2 regions of the Exiguobacterium sp. s141 genome follow, and region 1 is predicted to be linked to the other one. Evidence: riboswitches for the same ligand, from Rfam matches in the RefSeq annotation. Region 1 holds a riboswitch; the other holds the start of a gene.

What was found. Region 1 has a riboswitch for thiamine pyrophosphate ahead of thiW (energy coupling factor transporter S component ThiW). Riboswitches for the same ligand answer to the same signal wherever they lie in the genome.
Region 2: it holds a riboswitch for thiamine pyrophosphate, as region 1 does, so the genes downstream of both, KNP74_RS00785 (Ykof family thiamine-binding protein) here and thiW (energy coupling factor transporter S component ThiW) in region 1, are expected to answer to the same signal.

Annotation. Positions count from the first base shown of each region.
Region 1 is NZ_JACSLJ010000006.1:143,603-151,347, reverse strand. It holds gene KNP74_RS12880 (VOC family protein) at 1-39, opposite strand, end outside; gene KNP74_RS12875 (YcxB family protein) at 133-633, shown strand; gene KNP74_RS12870 (GNAT family N-acetyltransferase) at 615-1,094, shown strand; gene KNP74_RS12865 (hypothetical protein) at 1,089-1,355, opposite strand; gene thiW (energy coupling factor transporter S component ThiW) at 1,420-1,908, opposite strand; TPP riboswitch at 1,973-2,071, opposite strand; gene KNP74_RS12855 (hypothetical protein) at 2,096-2,416, opposite strand; gene KNP74_RS12850 (aminoglycoside phosphotransferase family protein) at 2,459-3,415, shown strand; gene KNP74_RS12845 (hypothetical protein) at 3,417-4,163, opposite strand; gene KNP74_RS12840 (hypothetical protein) at 4,256-4,948, opposite strand; gene KNP74_RS12835 (AAA family ATPase) at 5,047-5,967, shown strand; gene KNP74_RS12830 (DUF58 domain-containing protein) at 6,025-7,023, shown strand; gene KNP74_RS12825 (ribonuclease FAU-1 family protein) at 7,088-7,627, shown strand; gene KNP74_RS12820 (tetratricopeptide repeat protein) at 7,677-7,745, shown strand, end outside.
Region 2 is NZ_JACSLJ010000001.1:145,935-153,679, forward strand. It holds gene KNP74_RS00765 (DUF1643 domain-containing protein) at 1-487, shown strand, start outside; gene KNP74_RS00770 (energy-coupling factor transporter transmembrane component T family protein) at 503-1,237, opposite strand; gene KNP74_RS00775 (ABC transporter ATP-binding protein) at 1,234-2,565, opposite strand; gene KNP74_RS00780 (ECF transporter S component) at 2,558-3,133, opposite strand; gene KNP74_RS00785 (Ykof family thiamine-binding protein) at 3,126-3,719, opposite strand; TPP riboswitch at 3,799-3,899, opposite strand; partial or broken gene KNP74_RS00790 (GTP-binding protein) at 3,962-5,155, opposite strand; gene KNP74_RS00795 (hypothetical protein) at 5,258-5,521, opposite strand; gene KNP74_RS00800 (SMP-30/gluconolactonase/LRE family protein) at 5,534-6,415, opposite strand; gene rlmN (dual-specificity RNA methyltransferase RlmN) at 6,588-7,649, opposite strand; gene KNP74_RS00810 (amidase family protein) at 7,719-7,745, opposite strand, start outside.

The sequences.
Region 1 (7,745 bases):
ATCGGGCGTTTGGATGCAGAGATGGTGGATTTGTTTCATGATGTCACTCCTTTCTTTTAGTTTATCCAATCAACGTTCTGAACGGAACTTTTCTTCACGTGAGACGTATAGGACACCGAGGAGGGAATGATGATGAAAATCCAATACGAATTGACAGAAGACGACTATATCCGGTTCAACTTGAGCCATATTAAACGTTCGAAGACAGGAAAGCGGATGATTCTCCTGCAGCGAATCATCGGACCACTTATCTTTTTAGGCGCTGCTTTCGTGCTGGCGACGTGGCTCCAAGAGACGGACTGGTGGCTATATGGCATATACGGGGTCGCGAGTATTCTTTGGTTCCTGTATTATCCGAAATACTTTGAACGGCATGTCCGGAAGCAGACGCGGCGTCTCATCGACGAACGCAGCAACGAAGGCATGATTGGTCCCCACACGATGGATTTGGAGGAGACTGGTCTGCGCGATTTAAATGAGTTCGGCGAGACGCGTGTGTCATGGGCAGGAATCAAGGAAGTCGTCGAGGAGGACGATTATGTGTATCTATACAACTCCTCGGTCAGCGCCTTTATCTTGCCGAAGCGCGGACTGGACATGGAAGAGGTGCGCCGATGGCTGCCGATACGCTGACGATTCAACTTGTCGATGACACGAATCGGGAGGCTGTTGTCGCCTTGGCCGTCGCTTCTGACCAAGCTCGCTTTATCGAAACGAACGCCGAATCGCTCCGCGAGATGGAAACCGATGTCAAATATGCGTGGCAGTGCTATGCACTTTGTCGCGATGATCATCCCGTCGGCTTCATGATGATTGGGGCCGAGAACAAGGTGGAGCGTTACATCTGGCTCGATCGATTTATGATCGATGTGACAGAGCAAGGGAAAGGAATCGGGTCACGCTTTTTACAGTTGGCACTCGTGTGGATTCAAGAGCGATTCGATGTGGATGACCTCATCCTCAGTCTCCATCCGACGAACGAACCGGCGAAACGATTTTATGCGAAGGGTGGATTTGTCGACAGCGGCTTGATTGATGAGGCAAACGGGGAAGAGATTTGGGTGTATCACGTCAAACAGGGACAGCCGTCATAAGTCGGCCGTCCCTGTTTTCGTCGTCGTTGAGCCTTGAACAGCGTTGCCCGCTTTGAAAAAGAGGAAGATGGCAGCCACTCCGAAAATCGAGATGAACACGTTTTGAAGCAACACATCGACGAACATCGGCTCGCTGGAAAACGTGCCTGTCGCAATCTGAGCATTCCAGCGGGTGAACGTGGCGATGCGTTCGAGCGTGTACAAGAGACCGGACATGAACAGGCAAGCGGTGGCCGCCAATAATAGCGTCAATCGATTCAAGAAATGACCTCCCAGTATGTGTTATCCTGATTTTACCATTTTTTTCAGCGGGGGAAACTCCTATTTATCGTTTCACCTCGAGCGGTCGTAATTGCTTGACCCGAGCCAAGACGATCCAGCCGAGCACGGCGCCAGTCACACTCGACGCAAGGAAGGCCGGGAAGAAGAACAGTGCCCCGAACTCGCTCCCCATCAACACCTTGGCGTACGGGACGGCGACGAGCGAGGCGATGAGCCCTGTCCCGATGACTTCACCGAATGCGGCGAAGGCGACGCGGTTCGTCTTCATATAGAAGACCCCGGCCAAAAGCGCCCCAATCATACCTCCGGGAAAGGCCAAGAGCGACCCGGTACCGGTCATGACACGGACGATTCCGGTCACGAACGCAACGAGAACGGCCCCGATCGGCCCGACGGTGACGGCGGCGATGACGTTCACCATATGTTGAATCGGATAGGCACGGGCGACACCGGTCGGAATCGAGATGAACAGGGAGCCGATGACGGCGATGGCGATGAGCATCGCCATCCAAGTGAGTTGTTGAATACGCATAGATAGTCTCCTTTCAAAATGAAAACGCCACTTCTCCAAGTGGAAAAGTGGCGTGGAAAGACAGACGAATCCCACACCACTTCCCTACGCTGGTATGAGCCAGATCAGGTTCGAAGGGTCCGGCGCATGCCGTCTCAGCCCGAAGGCTCCCCTAGTGGTCGTTTATTAACATGAGTATAGCATACCGTCACTTGACGCGGTCGAGCTTTCGTGGTCGGAACGCGACATAGATGATGCCGACGAACAGGCCGTACAACAAAAGGGAGAAGACGAGATTGATCAGCCACGGGAGTGTCCCTATGAACACGGCGACGGACGCGTTTTGAAACCAGACGAGCGAGAGCGACAGCCCGACAAAGCTGAGAACGAGCGTTGTCCAAAAGCCGACAGCTCGGCGCTTGAACAGACGCCAAACGAGCAGCCCGATGATGAGACTGACGACGGCCGTCGCCCCTAAGTACATATACAAGATGGCATCGACCGGGTATGAGTAATATACAACGTCCATATCGTTTCCTCCTAGGAGATGATGAAAGAAAGGGTGAAAAGGATGAGACAGGCAATCCCATGGCGTGAACGATCGTTTCGTGAACGGTTCGAACGATGGATTGAGGCAAACGTGCCGAATGCGAGGTGGCACGTGATCAAAGATACCGATTTGACGTACTTGCTTGTTGGCGCGCTCAATGAGGAACGTTACTACGCCAAAGCGGTGACCGATATCAGCCGCGGCGAAGCCAATCTGTCGGCGTTTCTGGCCGAGCGGCATCCTGATTTCGTCCCTGACGTCATCGCCATCGATTCAGCCCGGAACTGGTTGCTCATGCGAGACATCGGCGGAGAGGCGTTACATGAACGACCGGACGTGAGTCGATACGAAGCGGCGTTGCGTCAATACGCACAGCTGCAGCGACAGGAGATCGACCAGATCGAGACCTGCTTGTCTTACGGCATCCCGGACCGCCGACCGGACAAGTTGAAGGACGAAATCCGTACGTATTTACCTGAGCTCTGCGCCGGGCTCGAGCAATACAAAGCCGAGGCCATGCTCGCGCTTCAAGATGAATTGATCGCGATGTGCGATGAGCTGGCGATTGGGATGCCGATGAGTCTCGAGCACGGTGATTTGCACGGCGGCAACATCTTCTGGCGGGAACGGACGAATGATTTGTGTATCCTCGACTGGGGCGACGCGACCGTCATCAGCGTGCGCGTGTTTTGGAACGCGCTGTACGACTTATTGCCGGAAGAAGACGAGGTCGCCTGGTATGAACAGATTCAAACGATGCGTACGGTTTACTTGGAAGCGTGGAGCGGCGTCGCACCCAAGGACGTACTTTGGCGTCATCTATTGATCGCCGAAGAGCTCGGTTGCGTCTATCGTGCCTTGTCGTGGCATGTATATGTGACGAGGTACCGGTACGATGTAGCTGAGTCGAGCGATAAGCCGGCGCAATGGCTCAATTTGCTACTCGAGTACCGGGACTTGAAGCGACGCTTCCCATAAGTCATTCATGTTTCTCGAGTAGGTTTTCATAATCCGTCTCGCTCCAAAACAGCGGAGCAATCGACTCCGGCCCTTTGAAGATCTCACCGTCTCGGTCGTAGACGATGGCGTAGCCGCCTTCGACTTCAAAGACGATCAAGTCGGCCTTCACTTCCTTGACCCCGTTTCCCGCGATGATGACGTTCTCGAGCGGATCGCGCGCCAGTTGTACGCCCCATTCGTCGAGCTCGACGATGAGCGCGGATGTGTAGGCGTGGCGATTATAGAGCGCCTGAAACTCGTCTTCGGTCAAAACGACGTCCGTCGGTGGGGCACTCGTCCCATATTTTCGTTTCTCGATTTCTTCGACGAATTGAAGGAACGATGCTTCTTGCCAAAACAGCGGCGCGACCGACTCGGGACCGTTGGCGATGTCTCCGTTCGCGCTCTCATAGACGGTGGCGTACGTGCCGTCGTCAAGTTTGAACGGATGAATGTCGGCGTATGTATGCTGGATGCCGTCGCCGGCGATGACGACGTGCTCGAACGTCTCGCGGAACGGGGTGAGTCCATCGTTCTCGAGTGCCTTCAAGAGCGGCGGGACTTTTTCATATTGGTCGAAGACGTCTTTAAAATCTTCTCGCGTCCAAGCGGTGATGTCTTCGGACGACGGTTCATTTGTATCGGCCGGGACGATGGGTTGCTCAACGGAATCGGTGCACCCGGTCAGCAAAAACACACTGAATCCGAGTAGGCCTAGGCGTTTCATCAATCAAACCTCCTAAGAAAGTTACATTTTTTTCCTATTATCAATGAGCGTAGCATGTTTGCCAGTCATTGAGAACCCGGGTACTTTCTCGCTCAGGGTTGCCGCTTCAAGTAGCGGTCGAGTGCCTCGTGAAAGCGTTGTTGCTGCTCGAACGGGATGTCATGATCGGATGCGGGACCATAGCGAATCAGATGATAGAGCGAGGCATCGATATCTGTCAGCTCGATGCGCTCGAACCAGTCGACGACCGTCTCATTCGTCCGAAGTTTTAACTCAGGGGCGAGCGACGCGTTGAACGTGATCAGCCAATCCCTCAGTTCGATATTCGTGAGCATCGGGAACGTCCGTGCCTCAATCGATGTGTCCGCGTTGAGAGACAGTGGCGCAAAGGCATTCTGTCTACTAGAAAACGTGAATCCTTTCCCCCGTCGACGACGCAGCCATCTACGCACGCCATAGACGGTCAACCCGATGGCAGCAAGGAAGGCGAACAATGTGCCGAGTCCGCCTGGGGCATCACCATCCCCGCTACCAAATTTGAATTTGAGCATGTCTTCCTTCACTTGCCGTTCTCCACCGTTTCCCTTCTCATCGGTAGAACCCAAATCAATACCACCTTTTGGCGGTGGTGCCTCTTCTGGCTTGCCCATTTCGATCACACTGATTGGAGCAGGTGTATTGATCGTTTGAAGCCAACTGAACGTCTCCTTGCTGATAAAGACGAACATCACTACGAGACAAGCTGTCACAACAAGGAATCCTATAAATCGAGATGACCACTTCATCCTTTCCCTCCTTATCGGAATGTTCAGACTATTTATTGTCTATATTACCATAAACAGGTAAACTTCGAATAAGACATCTACCAACGGAGGGGAACGAAATGGGAATCGAAGCGGTCATCAAACAGTTGAATGAAGTGTATTTGGGGAAAGGTGAAGTCGTCCGGCTCTGCTGCACGGCGCTTCTCGCCGAAGGGCACATCTTGCTCGAGGACGTACCTGGAACTGGGAAGACATTGCTCGCCAAAGCGATCGCCGGCAGTTTGGACGGGTCATTCTCGCGCATCCAATTTACGGCCGATTTGCTCCCGTCCGACGTCATCGGGACCGACTACTTCAATATGCAGACGCAAGGATTTGACCATCGCCAAGGTCCGATTTTCGCAAACATCGTCCTGATTGATGAAATCAATCGAGCCGTCCCGCGCACCCAGTCGGCGCTGCTCGAAGCGATGGAGGAACGACAAGTGTCAATCGGCGGGAAGACGTATCCGATGCCGAAGCCGTTTTTCGTCATCGCGACGCAAAACCCGATTGAATCGGCTGGGACGTTCCCGCTCCCAGACGCGCAACTCGACCGGTTCCTCATCTCGATTCCGGTCGGCTATCCGGAAGCCGCCGAAGAGCGAGAACTGTTGTTGCAAGTGTTGACCGAGACCCGCAAACAAATCGAGGCCGTGACGTCACTCGCCTCGCTGCAAGAAGCGCAGGCCGAGACGAGACAAGTCGCGATTCAAGACGATGTCCTCGACTATATGCTCGGTCTCGTCCATGCGACCCGGGCGCATTCGTCTGTCGAGGTCGGGGTCAGCCCGCGCGGCGCGATCGCATTGCTCCGCGCGTGTCAAAGTTATGCCTATTTGGCCGGCCGACTGTACGTCATCCCAGAAGACGTCAAAGCCGTGGCGCCGTACGTGCTCGCCCATCGGATCAGCTTGACGCTTGAAGGCGGAATTAAGTCGACCAAAGCGAACGTCATTGCACACATTTTAGACACCGTGCCCGTGCCGGTCGAGGGCTGACGCATGATCCTGTCCACGCACGCTTGGTTGCAGCGAAGGCTCCTCCCTATATATATCGTGAGCGGAGCCATGCTCGTGTTCTTCCCATACGTCTACGGATTGGGTTACATATGCTTCATTGTCGCGAGTGCGATTTGGATGCTCGAGCGGACGCGGCAACAACTCGAGCGGCACATCGATCTCCGGTTCACGCAATACGAAGAATTGCTGTTTGTCGGGGACGAGAGTCGGCTCGTATTGGTTGTCGATGGGGTGGACGAGTTGGATCGGCTCGGCCTGCCACTTCGCATTCGTTTGAAGTCGAGCTCGGGAATCAGCTTTCCGGCGCATGAGCGCCTTCCGAACGTGCTCGACTATAAGGTCGATGTCAGTCGCGCCCGCCACGAATTGGTCGTGCGCGCTGAGTATCGCGGACCTGCCACGTTCGAAGAATGCGTCATCGCCGTCACGCTCCCGTTCCGACTCGGGACGTATTTATATGAACGACCGGTCGATATAGAGTGGACCGTCCTTCCATCGCTCCTGTTGCATCCACCGGTCGGGACGAAACGGTTAGCGCTCGGGGACCGGCCGCTCTTGGCGTCACCGCTTCGAAATCCGTTGCAACTAATCGGGTCGAAACCGTATGAAGGGGAACCGGTGAAGGAGATCGATTGGTATGCGACGGCGAAACTCGGACGCCTGCAGTCAAAAGTATTTCAACAGACGACGCTCGATACGTTCACGTTCGCCTTGGATTTGAATGGTCCGTCTGGGTATACGCTCCATCACGACTTCGAATCGCTCATCAGCCAAACCGCCTTCGTCACGTCACGACTGTTAAAAGAAGACTGCAAAATCGAATTGTTCATAAATCGATTCAATGAGGATGGGACGATGTTTCATGTCCCGCTTCAGGAAGGGGAGCGCGGCATTCGCTTCATCTTGTTGCAGTTGGCGACGATTCACCCGGGCAATCGCTTCATCTCGACCGACGCCTTTACACGGATGGTCGAGCGAAAACGATTGAAACAAAGCCATCTCGTCTCGTTCAATCAACACAATCTGTACGATTGAACAGGGGAATGTCGGATTTTGGCGAACTCTTTACGTATGAATTGGGTCAAAAGGAGAGAGACATATGCCAAAACGAAAATTTGCCAATCGCCGGGACTGGGAACGCATCTTACAACATCGCTACGCGCAGATGGAAATCCATGATGACCGTTTCTCCGGGACGGTCGCCTTGTTTCAAATCGACGCCGTCCGCGCACCTCAATATAAGATGCACAAGGGAGAAGAGTTCATCGTCGCCGATGCCGGATACGCTTGGCTACAATACTTCCCGGACGACGAGCCGTTCGGTGTGACCGTCATGTTTAATGAGGAAGGGCAAATCGTCCAATGGTACATCGATATCGTCGAAGCAATCGGATATGAGGATGGAATCCCGTATATGGACGACTTGTTGCTCGACATCCTCATCTTCCCGAACGGGGACGTGGTCCGTAAAGACGAGGACGAGTTCGAGGAAGCGACGGAGGCCGGAGAACTGACGCCGGAGCTCGTCGAACAGGGCTGGCGCGACTTCCATGCGACGCTCGACCGGATTGAACGGAACGACTTCGTCTATTTCGACTTGGCGAACGAGCATTACACCGAATTGAAGCAAAAACTTTGAACGGCCTGTTCCCTTTGGTACAGTGAAAGAAAAAACAAGGGGACGAATCATGAAAATCATCAATATCGAGACGTGGTCGCGCAAGAAGCACTACGAATTCTTCAAGGCGTTCGACGCT
Region 2 (7,745 bases), on a different contig from region 1:
CGACGGCGTCATCTGTGCCGTCATCATCTACTCGCCCCGGATGAGCGATGCTTTCTTGTCCGGTACGACAACGCAGCGGGCGTATATGCTCATGCGGAACCATCTCGATCAACCGATCCGTGAGATGCGCGTCATCAGCCTCGTCCCAACACTCGCCATCAATGACAATCTGCCGTACGTCGAATCGCAACTCGACGAAGTCAACTTTCATTACGTTGAGGAAACGCTCGACGAGGTCGAGGCGAGCGGAGGTATGATTATCGTCGGCTGGGGCTCTCCGGGACGCTTGATGCATCATGCCACCCCGTATAAGGCGCTCTTTGCCGATCATGAGGCGCATATGTTCTGTATCGGCACGACTTCCAAAGGCGAGCCGCAACAGATTCGTATGGCCAACGAGAACACCGTGCTCGAGGCGTTCAATAACGAATCGATCAAACCGAAATTTAGAATCGTAAAAGAGACGAAACAAGACGACTCCGAGTGAGTCGTCTTGTTTCGTTTATATGCCAATCCATACGCTCACTCCAAACAATAGGAGCAAAAGCGACGCCAACAGAAAGTCGTTCCTGGTGACGGGCACAACCTCGTACGTCGCTCGAGGTTCCCCCGTAAACCCACGTGCTTCCATCGAGAACGCGATTCGTTCCGCTTGGCGGATCGATCCAGCAAGAAGCGGAACGATTAATTTGGGGACGTGGCGGATGTGATCGAGTCTCGTCTCCAAACGTACGCCTCGTAGCGCATGCGTTTCATATAGTTGCATCAGTTCTTTTTTTAGAATCGGAAAGAAACGAAAACCGACGAAGACACTATATGCGATTTTTGGTGACAGCTTTCCTTGTTGCATCAAACTGTAGACGAACCGTTTCGGGTCCGTCGTCAGCGTGAACAGAAGCGACAAGGCTGTGAATGCCAACACACGCAAGGAGAGCGTCGCTGCTAGCATCACATTCTCGTCGGTCACATCATTGCCAAACAGCTTGAACACGACATCTCCGCTTGATTGCTTTCCAAAGACGAGCGTCGTCCACAATGTCCCGAGCGCGGTCAATAAAAATGGGATCATGTACAACCCCCATCTTCTCCAGCTCACAGCAGAGAATAGCGTTTGAAGTGTAACTGTACCGAGAAAAACAGCAAGCGGAGTCCAAGGGTTATACATGAAGGCGAGACCGAACATGAGACATGCCACGGTCAGAAATTTAATCGTCGGGTTCATCTCATGAAATGTCATCGCGATTCCTCCATCAATAAGCCGTGGGTGCGTAGTAATTCTTTTTCATCCCAGAGTGAAGCGTCATATGGCCCACTCAAGTCGCCGTCACACATCAAATAATATGTGTTCGCAATCCGCGCGAAGCTGAGGTCGTGCGTCACAAACAAAATCGTCTGGCCGGATCGTGTTCGTTCGACCATTAAGTCATATAGCGCACGAAGCGATACCTCGTCTTGTCCGGCAGTCGGTTCATCAAACGCAATCAGTTGTTTATTAGACAGCATCATCACTCCGATGGCGAGCCTTCGTTTTTGACCGTGACTAAGGGAGAGTGGATGGTGGTCACGCACTGATTCGAGCCCGAGCCGCGTTAAGACGTCCTCAATCGGGCGATTATGGCCATATGCGAGTTCTCGGGTCACATCATTCGTAACGAATAGATGCGCCGGTGATTGCGGGACGAGGCCGACTTCACGATGTTTCCGGGCTAGGCTTCGCAGCCATGTCGACTTTCCGCTACCATTTCGACCGAGCACCGCAATGAGATCACCCTCAGCGACCTTTAACTCGCTCGCTGCTAATTGAAATGTTTTTCGTTTTAATTCCGGTATGTGAAATAACATTTCCTTTCCTCGTTCAACTTTAATTGGAGAGAACGCATAATCTGGTCGGACGATGAACGGTCCATCATAGTCGATGCGCCCACTCACGAGCTTTATTTGTCGGTTAAAAAAATCACCCCATATGTATGGCCGATGCTCGATGACGACAACGTTTACGGTCTGTGCGACGCCGTCGAGCCAACGAACGAAATGATGGGCGGTCTCAGGATCGAGGTGAGCGAGCGGCTCATCGAGGAGGAGCCACTCGGGACGGCCAATCAAGGCACAAGCGACGGCAATTTGCTGCTTCTCACCCCCCGATAGGTCATGAATGGTACGGTGACGATAATCGGTCAAATGCAACGCCTCTAACATTGTGGTGACACGGGCCATCATCTCGTCTCTCGCGACGGCAAAGTTTTCGAGCGTGAAAATCAATTCTTCTTCGACCGTCTGCATGACGAACTGACTGTCCGGGTCCTGAAAGACCGTTCCGACGCGCCGGTTCACTTCGCCAGCTTCATACGTATCATAAGAGCGATCGAACAAGTGCAATCTGCCCGTCACGATGCCATCACAATTGTCCGGATAGAGACGATTCATCAAAGCGAGCAATGTTGATTTTCCCGACCCACTTGCCCCTGTAATGACCGTTCTCCCTTTTGTTAGACGTAGTGTGATATCCGTCAAGACATCGCATTTCTTGTTCGGATAACGAAATGTCAGATGTTCTGCCTCAACCATGCATACGGTCCTGTCGCGCGAGAGCATACCCATCAAGCGCGCCCGTCCGAAGCAACAAGTCGCTCAAAATCTTACCGCCCAGACCAGCAATCAACATCCCGCTCGTTGCGCGTAGTGCGAACATCGTAGCCACATATGTCGGACTGAGGGCATTGAGCCCTCCCATGACGTACGTATATGCGAAACTCGTCACAGCTGCACCGAATCCAGCCAGCATGAGCACCCAAAGGTCATATCGTTTGTAGCCCGTGACCGCGAATGCCGATTCAGCACCAAGTCCTTGAATGATTCCGACTAAAATAATACGAGGTCCAATCGCGTTACCAATCATCATTTCAATCGTCGCCGCGAGCACTTCGGACAAGAATGCTGCGCCAGGTCTGCGGATGATATAAGCCGCAATTATCGAAACGATGAACCAAATCCCAAAAATCCATTCGTATGCGATTGGTCCAATCAAGCCTGCCCACAAGTTCCCAGCATGGACGAACGCCAAATAGACCACCGCGAACACGACCGATAAAATCGACAACAAGACGATCTCTTTTAACTTCCACGATTTAAGCATCCATACGTCCCTCGTGTGACGGACTGTTCACGCTGAACGTCACCGTCATGACGACGTGGCTTGTCTTCTGTCGGACGCGATCAAACGTCGCCTCATAGAAAGCGAACACCGGCTCGATGTCCCCATGTATACCTGAGGCGTAATGCATCGAGTCATTGAAGACACCTCGCTCTTTCGCAAAAGCGATTTCTTCGTAGATGATGTCCATATAGTCGTCATCACCGAGCGGATAGAGCGCGAACTGTGAGGAGACATATTGCGGACCGACGGGACCATTAAGCGGTTCGCTCGACACAACGAGCACTTCATCTCCGGCTGTATCCCCTGGACACCCGACCGAGAACGTCCCGCTCATCGACACATGTTCCCCTGTCTTTGTCGCGTGTGACAGCACGGCCTTAGCCACATCGAATACATGCTCACTTCGTCCACGGATGACCGTCGACACGTCATCGGTATGTCGCCAGACGTTTTGCAAATCCGTCTCCTTCAACGCCCCTTTGATGATGCTCACGAAATCAGTCGTCATCGGGCTCAGTGTAAAGCGGAACCCGACGATCGGGCTCGTTCCACATTGTTTGTTCATGTTCTATTCCCCCTTATTATGTGTACACAAAAAAGCCGCATCCATGAGAATGCGGCCACTCGTCCAATTTTAATCCATTAGAAAAAGTGCCACACTTCCTCACGCCGGTATTACCCGGATCGAGTCATAAGGGATTGGAGCCATGCTCACATCTCAGCCGAAGCACCCCTAGTGTAGTCCAATGTATGCGGTTGTTCATGCAAGAATCAGTATAGACGACCGCTTTCATTTTGTAAACGGTCTTATGAGAACGTGACGACCTCGTTCCCCGGAAGTGTGTCCCGGAGCGTCGACCAATCCAGCGTCATCTCCTCATCTGTCAGCAGACAGTGATCGAGCTCTTGTTCGATGATGGCTCGATCCATCCGCTGCCCGATCAAGACGAGCTCCGTCTGTCGGTCCCCGTACGGTTCGACATAGTCGGCGGCGAGTTCCGGTTCGGCCGCGAACATGTGACGACGCTCATCTTCCGGAAGCGTCGCGAGCCAGCGCCCGGCATGTTCGAGCGTCGAGGCCTAGCCCGCTTGTGAAAACAGACAGGCGAGGTCGTTCCGGGAAGCAATCCATAAGAACCCTTTCGCGCGGACGATTTCTTCCGGAAACGCCTCGATCCAGGCATGGAGACGCTCCGGGTGGAACGGCCGACGCCGACGATAGACGAATGAACTGATGCCGTATTCTTCCGTCTCCGGCGTGTGCACATCTGTCTCAAGTTCTTGAATCCACCCGGCCGCATGCATCGCCTGTTCGAAATCGAACAAATTGACATCCAACAGCTCGGTCAATTCCACGTTCGCATGGACAGACGTCAACAGCTTCGCGGTCGGGTTGAGCGCCTTCAACAGTCCGGTCATCTCGCCGAGTTCGGTCTCGTTCACGCGATCCGCCTTGTTCAAGACGATGATATCGGCGAATTCGACTTGGTCGACGAGCAGGTCGACGACTTCGCGGACGTCTGTCGCCTCAATCGCCTGCTTGCGTTCATGGAGCGACTCGCCTGAGTTGAAATCTTTTAAGAACCGAAACGCATCGACGACGCTCACCATCGCATCGATATAGACTCGGCTCGTCAAATCGATGCCGAGGGCGTCATCGGCATATGTAAACGTTTGGGCGACCGGGATCGGCTCTGAGATATCGGACGACTCGATGATGATTCCGTCGAGGTCCCGGTCGTTCGCAAGCTCTGCTACCGCCTCGAGCAGGTCCTCACGGAGCGTGCAACAGATGCAGCCGTTCGATAGTTCGACCAACTTTTCGTCCGTCCTTGAAAAACCGCCCTGTTCAATCAATCGCTCATCGATATTCAACTCGCTCATGTCGTTGACGATGACGGCGTATTTCTTGCCCGTCCGATTGTTCAATATGTGGTTCAATAGTGTCGTCTTACCGCTTCCTAAATAACCGGACAGCACGGTGATCGGGATTCGTCTCATTCTACCCACTCCTAAATCGTAATGATTACTTTTTAGATAATGACGGGTCGGTGACGTCTTGTCAAGAAAAAAACACGCCCGTTTCCGGACGTGTTCTCCTGCCTATTCTTCTAACGCCTTGCGTTCGGCCTCTGAGCGTGGATAGGCGTTCGCCTGCCACTCGGCTCGATAAATCGAGTCGAGCTGGGTCAGACCGACCTCATCCGCGTCCTTATCGGCATCCACACTCGGCGTCTCATCCCACCGCGGATTCAAATACGTATGATCGTCTTCCCGGTTCGCTTCCAACAGCTTTTGAATCCCGACCCGGGCGACCGCCGCGAGCGCCAAACCGATTCCCGCACGAACGAGCAATCGTTTTACCATCTTCGTACCTCCTTATCGACCAAACCGATAGAGCGGCATCCCTTTCACATCTGTATCAATTTTAAAGACCGAACCTGCGTCCGGATGGGCCTCGAGCGCCGCGTCATCCATTCCTTCGCGCGCCGTCGTGATGGCAAGTTGTTTCAAGTCATCACCGACGAAACAGCATGACGTGACGTTCGGGGCCGGCACGAGCACCTCGAGCACTTTTTCACCCGTCTTCGGGTTCCAGCGCGAGACGCGTCCGCCCGCAAAGTGGGCAATCCATAAAAAGCCGTCTTCATCGGATGTCATACCGTCCGGGAATCCTTCCTCATCTTTGAAATCGATGACGACTTCCCCATCCCCGAGTGTTCCTGTTTTCAAGTCGAACGGGTATTTGCGGACCGTCTCGGTCGGTGTATCGATATGGTAGAACGTCGAGTGGTCCGGAGACCATGTCAGACCGTTCGATAGCGTCAATTCACTGAGCATGATCTCGGTCGTGCCGTCACGGTTCAAGCGATAGAGCGTCGCCTCGTTCTCCTCGTCGTTGAGATGAAGCGTCCCTGCAAAGATTCGTCCGTACGGGTCGGCCTTTCCGTCGTTGAAGCGAAGATCACCTTCCGGGTCATCGAGTTCGACGAGTTTATCGAGTCGCTTCGATCCCTCGTCCCATTCATAGATGCCGTCTTTCAAGCCGACGACGACGCCGTCTGTCACTTTCGGGACCGCAAACCCGATCTGTTGTCCCATATCGAACGATGACAGCTCATCTTCCTTTTCGTCGTACCACCAAAGTGTGTGTCCTTCGATGTCGACCCAATAGAACCGTTTCAGTTCAGCATCCCAACACGGGCCTTCCCCAAGTGTATTTCTGACTCGAATCCATAACGCAGCGTTTACTGTCTCCATTGAATTGCCTCCACTCTCTACATTGATTTCAACTGACTATTCCCTGAGCGGACGAGGTCTATTCAAGATTTTTCAAAATCGTTCCGCAGAGTTGGGGGCGATGTCCGTTTTTTCCTTCGTCGGAGCGGCTGTACGAAAAAACTCCTTGAATCATTCGATTCAAGGAGTCCACTTATTTCGCACCTTCGACGTTCATATGTTTACTGCGCAACTGGCCGCATGCCGCATCGATGTCAGTCCCGTGCTCAAGGCGGACACCGGTGTTGATGCCACGCTTCTTCAAGACATCATAGAACGCCATGATGTCCTCCGAGGTACTGCGCTCGTATTGGATATGCTCGTTGACCGGGTTATACGGGATCAAGTTGACGTACGACTTGTCCTTGATATCGTCGATGAGGTCCGCCAATTCCTCAGCGTGCTCCGGCAAATCGTTCACTTTCGACAGGAGAATATATTCGAACGTGATTCGTTTGTTCGTCTTCTCGACGTAATACCGGATGGCCGGCATGAGCTTGTCGAGCGGGAACGCCCGGTTGATTTTCATGATTTGCGTCCGTAGCGCGTCGTTAGGCGCATGGAGCGACAGCGCCAAGTTGATGCGCAAATCGAGGTCCGCGAACTTGTAAATCTTGTCGGCAAGTCCGCTCGTCGAGACGTTGATTTTACGCGGGGCGATCGCGAGACCGCGCTCGTCCTTGACGACACGCAGGAAGTCGACCAAGTTGTCAAAGTTATCGAACGGTTCGCCGATTCCCATGACGACGATATGGCTGACCCGGGCCCCTTCGCCGACTTCGTCCAAGTAGTGTTGCACGGTCATAATTTGTTCGACGACTTCGCCCGCCGTCAAATCACGTGTCTTCTTCAAGAGACCGCTCGCACAGAAGCTGCAGCCGATATTGCACCCGACCTGCGTTGTCACACAGACCGAACGGCCGTACTTATGTCGCATGAGCACAGTCTCGATATAGTGCCCGTCGTGTAGTTTAAGTAAAAATTTGACCGTCCCGTCGCCCGCCTCTTGTTTGACGAACAGGTCTTGCGTCGAGATGACGTATTCGGCGGCGAGCGCCTCACGCACCTCGGCCCGTACCGAGATGTCCTCGATTTGTTTCACTCGGTCGATGTAGAGCGAGTCCCAGATTTGTCTCGCATGGAAGGCGCTGTATCCCCAAGAGACACACGCTTCTGTCAGCTGATCGAACGTCAGCCCGTATATAGATGGTTTCATTGCTATCTGTCCTTTCTTCAATCCGCATACGTACCATTGTAGCGGACGTGGACGACGGGTGCAACGTTCTTATAACGGTGGAACGGGACGCGAAAT